Regions from separate parts of the Paenibacillus sp. B1-35 genome, predicted to be linked through region 2. Evidence: riboswitches for the same ligand, from Rfam matches in the RefSeq annotation. Region 2 holds a riboswitch; the other holds the start of a gene.
The links. Region 2 has a riboswitch for S-adenosylmethionine ahead of metA (homoserine O-acetyltransferase MetA). Riboswitches for the same ligand answer to the same signal wherever they lie in the genome.

Region 1: linked by a shared signal. The riboswitch ahead of ACQ5BJ_RS22035 (methionine ABC transporter ATP-binding protein) and the one ahead of metA (homoserine O-acetyltransferase MetA) in region 2 are both predicted to bind S-adenosylmethionine.

Annotation. Positions count from the first base shown of each region.
Region 1 covers NZ_JBCHVJ010000007.1:197,073-205,141, forward strand. Annotated here, with positions in the region: gene ACQ5BJ_RS22025 (MetQ/NlpA family ABC transporter substrate-binding protein) at 1-165, opposite strand, end outside; gene ACQ5BJ_RS22030 (methionine ABC transporter permease) at 396-1,061, opposite strand; gene ACQ5BJ_RS22035 (methionine ABC transporter ATP-binding protein) at 1,061-2,086, opposite strand; SAM riboswitch class I at 2,340-2,480, opposite strand; gene ACQ5BJ_RS22040 (Cthe_2314 family HEPN domain-containing protein) at 2,558-3,253, opposite strand; gene ACQ5BJ_RS22045 (UbiD family decarboxylase) at 3,259-5,052, opposite strand; gene ACQ5BJ_RS22050 (hypothetical protein) at 5,361-5,495, shown strand; gene ACQ5BJ_RS22055 (COX15/CtaA family protein) at 5,630-6,598, opposite strand; gene ACQ5BJ_RS22060 (thioredoxin family protein) at 6,893-7,231, opposite strand; gene ACQ5BJ_RS22065 (DUF2515 family protein) at 7,458-8,069, shown strand, end outside.
Region 2 covers NZ_JBCHVJ010000006.1:218,163-226,231, reverse strand. Annotated here, with positions in the region: gene ACQ5BJ_RS20180 (VOC family protein) at 1-634, shown strand, start outside; gene corA (magnesium/cobalt transporter CorA) at 769-1,704, opposite strand; SAM riboswitch class I at 2,254-2,382, shown strand; gene metA (homoserine O-acetyltransferase MetA) at 2,547-3,491, shown strand; gene ACQ5BJ_RS20165 (aminotransferase class I/II-fold pyridoxal phosphate-dependent enzyme) at 3,488-4,681, shown strand; gene ACQ5BJ_RS20160 (trans-sulfuration enzyme family protein) at 4,674-5,864, shown strand; gene ACQ5BJ_RS20155 (hypothetical protein) at 5,908-6,066, shown strand; gene mqnC (cyclic dehypoxanthinyl futalosine synthase) at 6,087-7,226, shown strand; gene ytxC (putative sporulation protein YtxC) at 7,410-8,069, shown strand, end outside.

The DNA of each region.
Region 1 (8,069 bases), on a different contig from region 2:
CGCATGAGGTACCGGCGTTGCGCCTACGACAAGCTTCACTTTCTCCGTGCCAGACTTGCCTGCCTCACCAGAAGCGTTCGTGTTATCGCCAGTATTCTTGTTGCCGCAAGCAGCGAGCACCGCTACGAGCGTAATAAGCGTCAATACAAAAGTCCACTTTTTCATGTGATTCACTACTCCTTCCAAAATCCCCGTTTTGATTATATATTTGGTGTAAGTTGAAGCTCCCAAGAGCATGCTTCCATTAAGTATTAGGTATTGAGATGCAATTTATCATGTCATCCCGCCTAAAAATGATGAACACTCCCGATAATTCCAATTGTATTACTTGGATTATATCATACTTTGTGCTGTCGGCGACCACAAAATGACCGCCTCAGCACAATAATTTTTTATTATTTTCTCGTAAAGCGGCGAACGAACGCATCACCGATCCATTGCAGCACTTGCACGAGCACAATCATAATGATGATAGCAACAATCATCATTTCGAATTCATAACGATGGTATCCATAGCGAATCGCGAGATCACCGAGACCACCGCCGCCGATGAGACCTGACATTGCCGTATACGATACAAGTGTTACCGCAGTAATCGTTGTTCCTGCAATCAAGCCCGGCATTGCTTCTGGCAGCAGAACTCTGCATACAATTTGCCATGTAGATGCACCCATTGCCTGAGCCGCTTCAATCACGCCGCGGTCGACCTCGCGAAGCGAAGTCTCAACTAGCCGTGCGAAGAACGGTGCAGCCGCGATAACAAGCGGAGGAATGGTTCCTTCTACGCCGATAGATGTGCCTACAATAATACGCGTAATCGGTATGATAGCAATCATGAGAATAACGAACGGCACCGAGCGCAGCACATTTACAATGAACGACAGTACACTGTATACCAGCTTTCCACCAACACTCTTCGTGCGGCCTGTTAAATACAGGAGCACGCCAAGCGGCAGGCCGATGAGAAACGTGAACAAAACTGAGAAGAGCATCATTTGCAGCGTCTGTCCGGTTGCGGAGGACACATCGCTCCAATTGACAGTAGAGAAATCGAGCTTCATTACGCGATCACCTCCACTTCAAGACCTTGTGCCCGCAAAGATTGCAGCGATTGCTCCACAGCATCCGTGTCGCCGTCTAGGCGAACGACCAACTGCCCGTATGGAATATCCTTCATGCGAGAAATCGTCCCTTGCAGTATTGCGAAGCTGACTCCCGCTTCCGTTAGAATACGGTGCAGTACCGGTTCATACGTAACATCGCCAAGGTAGTTGATTTTAACAACACGGGAATGAGCCGCAGCCTGACTTTTGAAGGCAGCCCAAGGCTGAATATCTGCATCGCTGCGCTCTTCAAGAATGAACTCTCTCGTGACGGCATGCTGAGGCTTCAAGAATACGTCTACAACCTTGCCTTCCTCTGCAATCTTACCGCCATGGATGACTGCAACCTTGTCGCATATTGCCTGTATGACATGCATTTCGTGAGTGATCAGCACAATTGTAATCCCGAATTTGCGGTTAATATCCAGAAGCAAATCCAAGATTGCATTGGTCGTCTGCGGATCAAGCGCCGACGTAGCTTCATCACAGAGCAGTACCTTCGGATCATTCGCTAGCGCACGTGCAATGCCTACGCGCTGCTTTTGCCCCCCGGACAACTGGGACGGGTATTTGTTCTTGTGCTCCTCGAGCCCAACAAGCCGGATTAGCTCATTCACCTTTTCTTCCACTTTCCCCTTGGCTTTTCCCGCCAAGCGCATCGGGAAGGCAATATTGTCATATACCGTCGCTGAACTAAGCAGATTAAAATGCTGGAAAATCATCCCAACCTTGCGACGCTGCTGCTGAAGTGCGGACTTCGACAGCTTCGTCAAGTCAACTCCATCGACCTCAACTAGGCCAGTTGTAGGTCTTTCCAGCAGGTTAATGCTGCGGAGCAGCGTACTCTTACCTGCACCTGAGTGCCCAATAATACCATAGATTTCGCCTGCTTCAACAGTCAGGCTTACATCATCTAGCGCCAACAGGCCTTGTGCCTTGCCGCGCGAATCATATCGCTTGCTTATATGTTCCAAACGAATCAACGAATCGTCACCTTCCTCCATGCTTGCAATTCTTGAATAGGTAGGAGGGCAATTGCAATCTCCTATATCTATTCGTCTGCTGTATCCTCTCATGAACTGTGGCCGAATATACCATTTTGCTTAACTTTCTTCTTGGTGAATGTATCAGAAGCGGTTTGGCCTGCTATGCAAAAAGCCCCCTCTTGGCAGATGCCAAAAGGGGGCGGATACTCGGTATTCTGTAAAGAAACCAGATGGAAAATCGACTCTCCCTTTCTTATCTGCCAGAACATCATGTTCTGAAGGAATTAGCACCATTGACATCTTGCAATCGTATAACATTGTTATACATCCGGGTTGCAAGATCGGTTGCCGGGCTTCGCAGGGCCTGTCCCTCCGCCACTCTTGATAAGAACACAGTTATGAAATTAAATTGAGTATATAGCAGCAGGTGAAAGTTGTCAATTAACTTTTATTCCCTTTTCAATTCCATTACTTAACGGGAAGCAACCGAAATACAAGGGTCAGTGCCCCACACACCATCTCCAGGCCATGCTGCAAATCAGCTACGTTCGCCTGAATGTCCTCCAGCTGAATCTTGCCATTCAAACTGCGATGACGCTGCCATAAATCATCTTGCATTTCTGGGTTCATATGATGAATCTCCATATTGCGCCGCTTGCGCAACCGCTGAAGCGCATCCCCATGCCCCTCCTTCAGAGCCGTGAGAGCATGCTCCAACTCAGGATGCTGCCCCTTGAAGCGCAATTGGCGGAGCACCGTAAAATAAGAGAAATGATGCTTCACCTTCTCCGTTTCCAGTGCAAGAACATTATTCAGAAGCATTCCAAGCTTGTCCAAAATCGAAAATACGCGAATAAACCCATTTTTATAAAAATAGACATACCGGTAATAATCGTCCTGTTCGGCTTGCGTCATCTCTGCTTCATAATGCTTCGATACCCGATCGGCAAATTTGTCAGATGCGTATACGCTTTGCTCCAATTCGTCTAAGGAGGTCTTAATTCCGACCGTCCACACTTCCACCTTGCGCCAGAAGTGATCAGGATCGCCTGTACCTTCCATCTGACTGTGTACGGCTTCCAAATAATTGTCCATCTCTGCCATGGCATCCTTCAACATTCCACTGTCAACACGGGGCGGCTCCCCGAACAAGCTGCGCAGCATGGAATTCACCCCCGCTTAATTCCGTTTGGGAAATAGTCTTTCCAACGACGGTCGACCAATTCCACAATATCCTCACGCGGGAATAGTTCATCTGGATACCCCGGCTTCATGCGGGCATCGATAACGATTGGCAATTTATATGAGAGATGGTGATTACGGACTTCCATTGCCGCGTATATATCAGATGCGGGGTTAAATCGCGTAAACACTGTCCACAAGAATGACAATTGAGTATTTGCCACCTGAGCATCGTCAACAAGGAAGACGAGCGGCCATTTCGTCTCTTGTGCAGCGAGACGCTGAAGCAGTCGTTCCGCCAGTTGCGGCTCTGCTTCATACGAAGCGCCGGACATCGTCAAGCAGCCGCGGCAAAATACAGCCACATCGTTAATTTCGTCGATCGGGCCTTCTTCGTACGAGCCAGGCAATTCACGAACGACTTCACCAACCCCAAGCATGATGCCCTTGCTGCCATGATTCAGCTTATGCCCCGTATAGTCAAGTGTGTCATGGGACGTATTATTAATGACGTACAAATCCGTTTCTGGCTTGAAACGCTCCAGAACCGCTTCTGTAAGCTCTGCAAAGTTCTCCAAATCGACCGGCTGATCGGTCAGCATCAAGAACTTCGTCAAGCTGAGCTGGCCCTCGCCAAGAATGCGGAAGCCTGATAGTAGCGCTTCGCGAGAGTAGCTCTCCCGAACGACAGCTGCCGCCAGCGAGTGAACGCCTGTTTCTGGATATGGATGTACCTTGCGCACCGTTGGCATGACCATCGGGAACGCCGGCGACAACAATCTGACCAGGTACTCGCCTAGGTAATAATCTTCTTGACGCGGCTTGCCAACGATTGTAGCCGGGTAAATTGCATTTTTACGGTGATACATGTGTTTCACATTTAAGAATGGAAATTCATGTGCCCACGAGTAATAGCCGTAATGGTCGCCAAATGGCCCCTCCATGCGGCGTTCATGCGGTGGAACATAGCCTTGGATAACAAATTCTGCTTCCGCTGGGATACGATGTCCTTCGAAACCGCTGTCCACAACTGGAAGTCGTTCACCCATAACGAAGGATGCCATTAACAGCTCAGGCAGCTTCTCAGGCAATGGCGCAATTGCTGCCGCAATAAGAGCCGGCGGGCCGCCGACTATAACGGATACCGGAAGCGCTTCATTGCGCAGCTCTGCCTCATGATGATGGAAGCCGCCGCCCTTTTGAATCTGCCAGTGCACGCCAGTAGTCTGGTCATCATAAATTTGGATGCGATACATGCCGAGATTGTGATCGGCGCTCTTCAGAACCGGATGTTCCGTATATACAAGCGGAAGCGTGATGAACGGTCCGCCATCCAGCTGCCAGCTCGTTAAGGCCGGCAAACCGTGCATCGGCTTGTCCGTACGCTTCACTGCCATAATCGGGGCTTGGGAGGCAGATACATTCTTCATGCCGACCTTCATCAGGCTGAACAGCTCCTTAACCGTTGAGCGCTCTTCCCACAACTTTTTCGGAGACGGGGGCATAAGACGGTTTACGGCTTCTACGCACTTATTGGCGAATTGTTCTGGACGCGTTCCGAAAGCCATATCTACCCGGCGCATCGTACCGAACAGGTTCGTCGTCACTGCAAATGGGCTGCCCTTCACATTCGTGAACAAGAGCGCAGGGCCAGCCTCTTCTATGACGCGCCGATGAATTTCTGCTATTTCCAAATACGGATCTACTTCCGTTTCAATAACGACTAGGTCATTCTCACGCTTCAGTGTGTCGACAAAGTCGCGAATATTCGTAAATGACAACTACGAGCCCTCCTTGAAAAAATAAGCATATCTGTGCTGCTGTTCATTAACAGTTACGTGGATGCCGCACGATGTCTGCAAAAAATTGCATTTACAAACGAAACAGCATTTATGAAATTGAAAACTTCCTCTCCTGTAGTATAGCTGTTTTTGAAGTGAACCTAAAGCCTGACTGGACAGACAACTTGCAACATTATTACGACATTGTAAGATAGCCGTAAGCCGATTGCATGGTACGAGCGGGATATTGCATGTACAATGAGGACATCAAAGGGAACACAAGCAAAATTAACAGGAGGTAGATTGACATGAAAAACAACAATACAGCGGTCGTAAGCAAGCCTTGGAATGTTCGCTGGTTGGCAGCAGCAAAAGCAGCAGCATCCATCGTATTGCTTGGTGCGCACTCCAATGAAACTCAGCAAGTGAAGGAAGGCGCTTAATTCAATGAATGTGTATCTGAGAAAAAGAAGCAGCTCGCTTATCCCTCGCTGACAATCCGCATTGTCCACCATTAAGCGATCTGCTTCTTTAATTTATACACACAATTCAAGCTGCTAACTCACTTGTACTTTTTCTATTTCCCTACAGAAGCGGAAGCCCCGCCATTCGTCCATTCCTGCTTACGACGCAATTGCCATACACGCACACTCATATAACACAACACACTGAACAAGCCGCAAATTAATACCGTATGTAATAAGCTTGCAAAGAGGAATAAATCTGGGTTCGTGATCGTACTGGCCACGACTGCACCGCTTGCAATTTGAGCTGCGCATAAAATAAGCGCCCATATGCCGCACAGTTGAATCTCTCGATTGTCCTTGTGACTATGGTAAGCAAAATGAGACATAATCGCGATGACGACAAACAATAATGCTGCGGCGACACGATGCATGAAAGCAATCCCCGTTCCCCCCGACAGCTCCGGAATCCATTCGCCGTTGCATAGCGGCCATCCCATACACGCCCCCGAAGAATCCGTATGTCTGACAAATGCGCCCACATAAATCACGATGTAGGTATACAGAAGAGTAAACCATACTCCATATCGAAACTCTGCACGAATAAAGCTGTCGGCCGACACCGACCCACTGCCTCGTTCATAACGCCGTGCCACTACGCTCATCATAAAGGAAGAGGCGAAGGCCAGCAGTGAGAAGCCGAAGTGAAGCGCCATAACAGGCGGAGACTGAGTATAGACTACCGCAAGCGCTCCCATAATTGCTTGGATAACGGTGAATAACAAGGTGAGTGAAGAGTAGCACAGCGCCTCACGATGATGCTTCGCATAGCGAATAACGTAAATGAACAAGGCCAGAACAAGCAATCCCACAACACCTGTCACAGATCGGTGAGAATATTCGATCATGGATTCGATCGTATATGCCGGAACAAACTTGCCATTGCATAGTGGCCAATCCGTGCCGCAGCCACTTCCGGAGCCTGTCTTCGTAACAAGCGCTCCGTTTAACACTACGATAAACATACCGATGCAAACCGCGTAAGATAACCGCTTCAATATACGGTAGATGTTCCCGTTCACTAGTTTCACCTGACCCGTTGTTCAATTTTTTACCATTACAAATTATGAAAACAGTTCCAATCGTCCTCCATTATACAAGATTTCCTAGCTGAATGTACGGCTAAATTGTGACAAATATTACATCTTCCTTATGAAAAGCTGCCTCTAGGTTTTTCCACAAAGAACACAGATAGCTGATGAGCTCGGATACCGGTTTCATTTTTTCGGAATTACCCGCCTTCTTACGATAAGAAAAACCGTCCCAATCAATGAAGATGGGACGGTTCTTATATGTGCACTATTGACGATATTTTGTTATATTGCAGCAGATACAGCTATTGCCCGATCAACGAACTGCTCGATTTCTGTACGAGTCTTGCGCAGCTTGTTCACAAAGCGAATGGTTTCCTTGCCGCCTTTAAAGGCTACGAAGCTTGGGATACCCAAAATATGATATTGCTGTGCAACATCAAGAAGCTTCTCGGAATCGATTTCAACGAATGTCACCTTACCTGCGTAGTTGGCCTCAACTTCAGGCATGAAAGGATCGATAAAATGGCAATCTGGGCACCAGGATGTTTTAAATACGGCTACAACCGGCTCCTCTTGCGAGATGACCTCATTGAAACGCTCAACTGTTTCTATTCTTTCCATACACGCTTCACTCCCAACTAATTCACGAAATCAAACATAGAACTTCTATTTCCTACTCCCAACAGGTGCACTTCGAATACTTCCTGCTTTCTTGAACTTATAACATTTGGAGAATAGAAAAGTCAAACTGCGCACATGAACGTCTACGCCTGTTTTTGGGCATACTATGAAGAAAATCATTGAATTCGGTCACGTATCGTCGTCTCGAAATGGAGGGGAACAATCGATGCTGTCCAACTTTTCCAAGCGGATGCGCCATGCGGTAGAGCTTATGCGCCACACGTTCGATACGGCATACAGTGTCGTTCGTTCAACTTGGAATGAACTATATCAACAAGTTGTACATTGGCGGGAGCGCCCATCCCTTGATTGGAATCGCGCAGCAGCCAAGCGAGCAGAAGAACAGGCCAGCAGACTGCTGAATGAGAAGATTCGCCAACATGGAACTGTCAGTGTCTTCCGAGATCGAGGAGATGCAGAATTTTCACCGGAAGAATGGAAACTCATTCGGCAAATTCAAAACTCCGTGCGTACATCCAACCGCAACAACATTTCTCGTACTGCAGCCTATGGACGGATCTATCAATCCTACCCCGAATTGCATTGGGCTTTGCTCGCACATATGGTCTCTCGCAATGGTGGCTGGAGCATGACCGATCTGCAGGGCGAATGGCTGCCGCGCATAATGAATGCGAACCATAGACTATGGACGTATCGCGTGCTGGAGCGCTCAAATGCGCTCATTTTTCACGATGCATATCCACAGTTGCTCCTGTATGCAGCGAGCCGCCGTGCTGGGAAAAGCCTGTTCCACCTCCTCCCGGCCTTCGGCGTATCT
Region 2 (8,069 bases):
GAAGCAGTTTTATAGTGTGGTGTTGGAATTCCCGATTGAGGAAGAAACAACAGAGTCGTTCACTGTGCAAGCTGGACAATCGCGGCTAATCTTCCAGCAATCCTTTTCCAGTAAGGGATTTTATCATTTTGCATTTACGATTCCAGCGAACCAACTCGAAGAGGCAGGACAATGGGTTCAGCGTAAAGGTATTTCCTTGTACACGAAAGATATTAAAAACCAGTATTTTTTTGAAGATTGGAACGCAACGGCCTCTTACTTTTATGATCCTCAAGGCAACTTAGTTGAATTTATAGCGCATCACGCACTGCAAAATGCGGCACAGTCTCCTTTTGGAGCGCACAGCATGATTAGAATTAGCGAAATAGGTCTACCACTCTACCAATTTGAGAAAGGACTTGCGCGCATTTGTGAAGATTTTTCCTTACAGGTATGGCGAGGTGATGGCAAGCAATTTGCTGGAGTGGGTGACGAAGAAGGATTGTTCATCCTGATTGATATGACTCGTCCTTGGTTTCCTGACGGCAGAATGCCTGTTGTGGCTCCTGTAAAAGTCGTTATCGAAGGGAAAGCAAATCATTTCGTAGAGCTTTCCGGTTTGCCTTACCATCTTGGCAGCGCAACAGTCCATTGATAATGAGATAGGCTGCATGAACACTAAGTATAGTTAACTGCTTTGCTAGGAAAATGAGAATATCGATGCATAGAACAAATAAGGGGTGATTCCAAAGCCATCGTTCATGACTTTGGAATCACCCTCGCCAGTTGTTAGATCCAATCTTTTTTGCGGAATAAGTAGAACATAAAAATACCTAATGCAAGCATGAATCCGATCATATACAGGGAGCCATACTCCCAGTCCATAATCGGAATATATCCGAAGTTCATGCCGTAAATACCTGTAATGAGTGTTAGCGGCATGAATATGGTTGTAATGGCTGTGAAGACTCTCATAATATCGTTCGCGCGATTGGCTATGCTAAGCTGATACGATTCCCGCAAGTTTCCCATAAGGTCGCGGAATGTTTCGAATGTCTCTGATACCTTGACGGCATTTTCATAAATATCCTGGAAGTACTTCTGCAGGTCGTCGCCGATCAAGCGCAATTCCTTGCGGTACAGGACAAGAAGTACCTCTTTTTGAGGGCCAAGCCCCTTCTTCAGCCATAGAATTTCACTGCGCAAACTTATGATTTCATTCAGATGTTCTTTCTTTGTGCTCATAATGAGCTCTTCCTCAAGCTTGTCGATCTTCGCTTCAATACGATCCGCTACCGTGAAGTAGTTGTCTACGACCAAGTCAATGAGCAGGTAAAGCATAAGGTCTGGTGTGCTTGCTTGCTGCTCCCACAATACGGGCTTCACCATGCGGAGCTCATTAATCTTCTGCTTCGTTACAGTAATAATGAAATGCTTGCCGAGGAAAATGTTCAATGAGCGTAAAAAGATCTCTTCATCGTCAAAACGGATGCTGTTGAACACGATGAAGTAGTGACCTTCATAAATCTCAATTTTGGGGCGCTGTTCTTCTTCACTCATACAGTCCTCTACAGCTAAATCATGCATGTGGAACAACGGTTGTAGAATAGCTAGATCCTCAACGTCAGCATCGATCCAGTAAAAGCCGTTCTCTGGCGGTGTTAAGGTGACATTGATATCTTCCTCAGTCGTGAAGACGCCCTCATTGACCAGACGGATTTTCATTGCACTCACTCCTTGGCGCTGTCGCCATTGCGACATGCGCATCGTCTAATGTTAGCAGACGATTCGAACAAGGCTGGTGCAGCATGCGCAGTCCGTCGTTCGCGCACGTGATATAAGCCTAGGCACAATGCTGAGCTAGGTTCTCTTCGGAGGCACGAGTCCCGACAGAGGACTGCGAACTTGCCGCTGCCTGTCGAATCGTTATATTCGGTTGTACGTACGTACTACGGAACGACCTCGGGTCGCCATCCATCCGAACTCACCTCAACTTGAATAATTGTACGTGGCATTATGCACCATGCGTCTCGTTAGGGAACCATGAGCTCCCAGCTAATCATAGATGGTTAAGGCTTTGACGCACCTTGTTAAGTATAACGCTCGTACTTGATCCTTTCAAGACTAAATCCATTGGCGGAATTCGTCAGTAATTAGCCTATGCGATGGTGTTTGAATGGTGATTTTTTTTGTTGTGTTCACCCTCTTGACGAACAGCTTCTCTTTGCCGTACATTATTACCAAGGCCAAATCAAATGAATATTCATATAAGCAATCTTATCAAGAGTAGGTGGAGGGACAAGCCCGATGAAGCCCGGCAACCGGCAATGCACACGTATATTACGTGTGACGCACGGTGCTAATTCTTGCAGGACGATGGAAGTCGTTACTGACAGATGAGAGAGGCTCATGGGAACGTACAGCATGACCTTTCTCAAGTCGAGGAAGGTCTTTTTTGCGTCCTCCAATTAGTCAGCTAATGCAAGGCAGGCCGAGTTGCGGAATGGCTCTATGCATTATGTTAGCCATCACCGAGTACATTATCCAATTTCGAGGGGGAGAGCGTCATGCCGATTAAAATTCCGGATCATTTGCCGGCCAAAGAAATATTGACCCAGGAGAATATTTTCGTCATGGACGAAACGAGAGCCTATCATCAGGACATTCGTCCGCTGCGAATCATCATTCTCAACTTGATGCCGACGAAAGAAACGACGGAAACCCAATTGCTCCGATTGGTGGGCAATACGCCATTGCAAGTCGAGGTGACGCTTCTTCATCCAGCGAGCCATACATCCAAAAATACATCTGCTCAGCATTTATCTTCCTTCTACAAAACGTTTGAAGATATCGAGGGAGAGCAGTTTGACGGCATGATTATTACGGGAGCGCCTGTCGAACAGATGAAGTTCGAAGAGGTAAACTATTGGGAAGAGCTGTGCCGCATCATGGATTGGTCCAAGGAAAACGTTACTTCTACGTTCCATATTTGCTGGGCATCCCAAGCGGGTCTCTACCATCACTATGGCATCCCGAAATATGGGCTTGATCAGAAAATATTCGGTGTCTATGAGCACGTGCTGACCAAGGAAAATGTGAATCTGACACGAGGTTTTGATGAGATGTTCCTTGTCCCGCAATCCCGCCATACAGAGGTGCGGAAAGAGGATGTCGAGAAGGCTTCCGAGTTAGAAATATTAGCGGAATCGGAAGAAGCAGGTGTGTATTTGGTTGCGACACATGATGGAAAGCAAATTTTTGTGACCGGCCATTCCGAATATGATCCCTGTACCCTGAAATGGGAGTATGACCGCGATATCGCCAAAGGGATGGAGATGGACATTCCGAAAAACTATTTCCCGAACAACGATCCGTCCCGCAAGCCGTACTCCACTTGGCGTGCACATGCTAGCCTTCTTTTCTCCAATTGGCTGAACTACTACGTATACCAAGAAACACCTTACGAATTGGGCAAAGCCGTACCGCGCAAGGAAGGAGCTCATGAATTATGATCGAACGTAATGAAGAGAACTACCGCATCGAAAGTCAGCTAGCTCAAATTGGATCGGTTCATGAACCGAAGACTGGAGCTATTAATTTCCCTATTTATCAAGCGACCGCATTTAGGCATCCGAGACTTGGCCAAAGCACAGGGTTTGATTATATTCGAACGAAGAGCCCTACGCGGAGCGTGCTTGAGGAAGCGGCTGCAGGATTGGAGCAAGGGGATGCAGGATTTGCTTGCAGCTCGGGGATGGCTGCCTTGCAGACATTGTTTGCGATGTTCGGTCAAGGTGATCATCTGATCGTCTCCTTGGATCTGTATGGCGGAACATATCGTCTGCTGGAGCGGATTATGTCTCGCTTCGGCGTTACGGCTTCCTATGTAGATACGAATGACTTCGATGCGCTTGAGTCTGTTCGTACACCGCGGACCAAGGCTGTTTTCATAGAGACGCCTACCAACCCGCTGATGATGATTACAGATATTGAGAAGGTAGCGTCATGGGCAAAAGTGCATGGTATTCTTACTATCGTTGATAATACACTGCTAACACCATTTTTCCAGCGCCCGATTGAGCTCGGTGCAGATATTGTTGTTCATAGCGCAACGAAGTATTTAGGAGGGCACAATGATGTTCTCGCTGGTCTCATCGTGACAAAAGGCAAGCAGTTATCGGAGGAAATCGCCTTCCTGCACAATTCGATTGGCGCTGTGCTGAGCCCGTCAGACTCCTATCAATTGATGCGCGGCATGAAGACACTCGCTTTGCGCATGGAACGGCATCAATATAATGCGATTAGGATTGCAAATTGGCTTTTGGAACACCCTGCTATAGATACTGTATATTATCCTGCGCTTGAACAGCATCCAGGATACGAAATACAGCGGCGTCAATCAACAGGAAATACAGGGATTTTCTCCTTCCGTTTGAAGAATGCTGCCTATGTAGAACCGATTTTGCGCCACCTGAAGTTAATCGCCTTCGCGGAAAGCTTGGGTGGAGTAGAGTCGCTCATGACGTATCCGGCGGTACAGACTCATGCGGACATTCCGCAGGAAATTCGGGATCAGATTGGTGTTGATGATCGACTGCTCCGATTCTCGGTTGGAATTGAGCATGTTGAGGATCTGATTGCCGATTTGGAGCAAGCGATTCAAGCGGCTAGAGTAGAAGTGGAGGATAAGGGACATGAGTGAACACAATTCGATTCAATCATCGGATGACCATGCTGGCAAGCAATCGCGACGTTTTGCGACGAAGTTGATCCATTTTGGCGGCGAAATCGACGCTGGAACGGGAGCTTCAAGTGTGCCGATCTATCAAGCAACGACGTTCCATCATGAGGATATCTACAACCCTCCTCAATTTGACTACTCCCGTTCAGGAAATCCGACACGTGAGGCATTGGAGCAATATATCACTCTGCTGGAAGGCGGGACAAATGGCTTCGCCTTCGCATCAGGAATGGCGGCTATCTCTTCAACGTTTCTTTTACTGTCAGCAGGCGATCATGTCATCGTAACGGAAGACGTATATGGCGGGACTTATCGACTGTTGACTGCAATTTTAAATCGTTTGAACATTGAATCTACCTTCGTGGATATGACCGATATGGAGCAGGTGAAGGCAGCACTTCGTCCGAATACGAAAGCTGTCTATTTAGAGACGCCGTCCAATCCTACGCTTAAAATTACGGATATTGCAGAGATTACAGTATGGGCGAAGGAGCATGGACTGCTTACGATGCTTGATAATACCTTTATGACTCCATATCACCAGCGCCCGATCGAGCTGGGGGTTGATCTGGTTCTACATAGTGCGACCAAGTTCTTGGGCGGGCACAGCGATGTGCTCGCAGGTCTGGCCGTTACAGCGAATGAGAGCTTGGGTCGCCGTGTGAAGCAACTGCAAAATGGACTGGGCACCGTGCTTGGCGTACAGGACAGCTGGCTGCTGATGCGTGGAATGAAGACATTGGAAGCGCGTATGAATCATAGTGAGCAAAGTGCCCGTCGTCTTGCTCAGTGGCTAAGCGAACGATCGGATATTGCTGCCGTTTATTACCCAGGCTTGGCGAATCACCCTCGCCGTGAAGTGCATGAGAAGCAGTCTCAAGGATACGGAGCAGTGGTGTCGTTCGATGTTGGTTCAGATGAGCGGGCGATGAAAGTGTTGAATAAAGTGTCAATCCCGCTTGTTGCAGTTAGTCTTGGTGCAGTTGAAAGCATCCTGTCTTACCCTGCAATGATGTCTCACGCAGCTATGCCGCGTGACGTCCGCCTGCAGCGCGGGATTACGGACGGGTTGCTTCGCTTCTCTGTAGGCCTTGAACATGTCGAGGATCTGATTGCCGATCTGGAGCAGGCGTTGTTATCATGATCCAATCTACCAGCACCCTTCTCTTGGGAGGGTGCTGTTTTTTATGGGCAAGTTATGTTACGATTATTTAGTGAAGCTGCTTCTTTGGACCGATACAATGGACAGCATTGATGCTGAAGCGGCGTATGCAATAATCCTTACAATTCAACCCTGCCATGCGCAGGGCTACTTCGCTTTATATACGAGCATTAAGGCATTTTGAGAGGGGAAGTGACTGTGACGATGTCACCGATAGACCGCATTTTGGACAAAGCGCTTCGTGGCGAACGAATCAATACAGACGAATGCGTGACCTTGTTCGAATCTGATCAGATCGAGAAAATGGGGGCAGCAGCCGACCAAATCATGAAGAAATGGCATCCGGATCCGATTGCTACATTTGTAATTGGGCGTAATGTCAACTATACGAACATCTGTGATACGTATTGCAGATTTTGCGCCTTTTATCGTGCCCCTGGCTCGAAAGAAGGATATGTGCTCCCAGATGAGGTTATATTTCAAAAAATTCAGGAAACGATAGATGTAGAAGGTACGGAAATTTTGATGCAAGGCGGCACAAATCCAGAGCTTCCGTTCAGCTACTATACGAATCTGCTTCGAGAAATTAAGAAGCGGTTCCCGAATATTACGATGCATTCCTTCTCTCCTGCAGAAATTATGAAGATGAAGGAAGTGTCAGGCGGATTGTCTTTGGAAGAAGTGATCCGTCAAATCCATGAAGCAGGTCTCGATTCGCTGCCAGGCGGCGGCGCTGAAATATTGGATGACCGCACTCGCCGGAAGATCAGCCGCCTGAAAGGCTCTTGGCGTGATTGGATGGATGTAATGCAAACGGCTCATAAGGTCGGCATGAACACAACAGGCACAATGGTTATTGGCTTCGGAGAGTTGCTTGAAGAGCGTGCGCTTCACTTGGAGCGTATTCGCACGGCCCAAGATGAATGCATGCAGAACGGCTATCCTTCCAAGGGTTTCCTTGCGTTCATTCCGTGGACATTCCAACCGGATAATACGAATATGAAGGCAGAGCGTGTATCGCCTGAGGAATATTTGAAGACCCTTGCAATCAGCCGCCTGTTCTTGGATAATATTCCGAATTTCCAAGCATCGTGGGTAACGATGGGGCCGGAAATTGGCAAGAAGACACTCAGCTTCGGCTGCAATGACTTCGGCAGCACGATGATTGAGGAGAATGTCGTATCAGCTGCCGGTGCAACGCATAAGGTCAATATTGGAAGCACACTGCAGCTTATTCGCGAGGCGGGGAAGATTCCTGCGCAGCGTGATACGACATACAATATTTTGCGCGTGTTTGATGATGAGCATGCAACGGTAACCAAAGATTTTGTCATGCAAAATTAGGCGTCAACTATAAAATAGAACGGAGCACCTGTTAGGCCTTCCACTTGGAAGGCAGCAGGTGCTTTTTTATTTTTGATCGTGTTTTCATAAGGATTGCGATCGTCCTCTGTTTTCCAGATTCGTCTTCGTATATCTCCATTCATGACCCCATATACTTAAGAAGGAACAGAAAGGAGTGGGCTCATGGAGTTATTCACGATCTCGTTGCCGCTGCGATCCGAATATGACGCAGTAACGTTGACCGACTTGCTGCAGCAGGAGCTGAGCGATTTACATAAACAGCCGAATGGCGTGGAATTCCAACAATGGTCTGAAGGGCAGACGGCTTGGATTACTTGCCGGGGCATCTTGCCTGGTTTTCAACTTTCTACACAAGGACAAGATGTATGGAATAAGGCTGCTAAGGCGGTAGCGGAATTTATTTTGTCTCATAAAGAGAGGCTGCTTCTTGCTTCATTAATTGAAAAGGATTCGAAATACAATGAGGTGGAACGTCGAAAAATTGAGGAGTACTGCCAGCAGTTGCTCAATGGCGGGGATGAATCGGGGTCAAGTGAGTCCAGGCGGAGACGCAAGGGCAAGTTAACTCGGGCATTGCGTCGTTATTTGGAGGATCATACAGATCTTAACGTTGAAGGGTTCATTCAGTTCCGCTTGCGTCATTATTTGTCTGAGCTGCGTGAAGTGGTCGATTATGCCATTGATGAATATGTGCTTGAGCGGCAGTATCAAGAGTTCATTGGACTATTGAAATACTTCGTATTCATTCAGGAGACGAAAATCCCGCTCGCCCACTTGATGCACAAGGGCGGACATGAGTTTACACTCCTAGACGAAGATCTT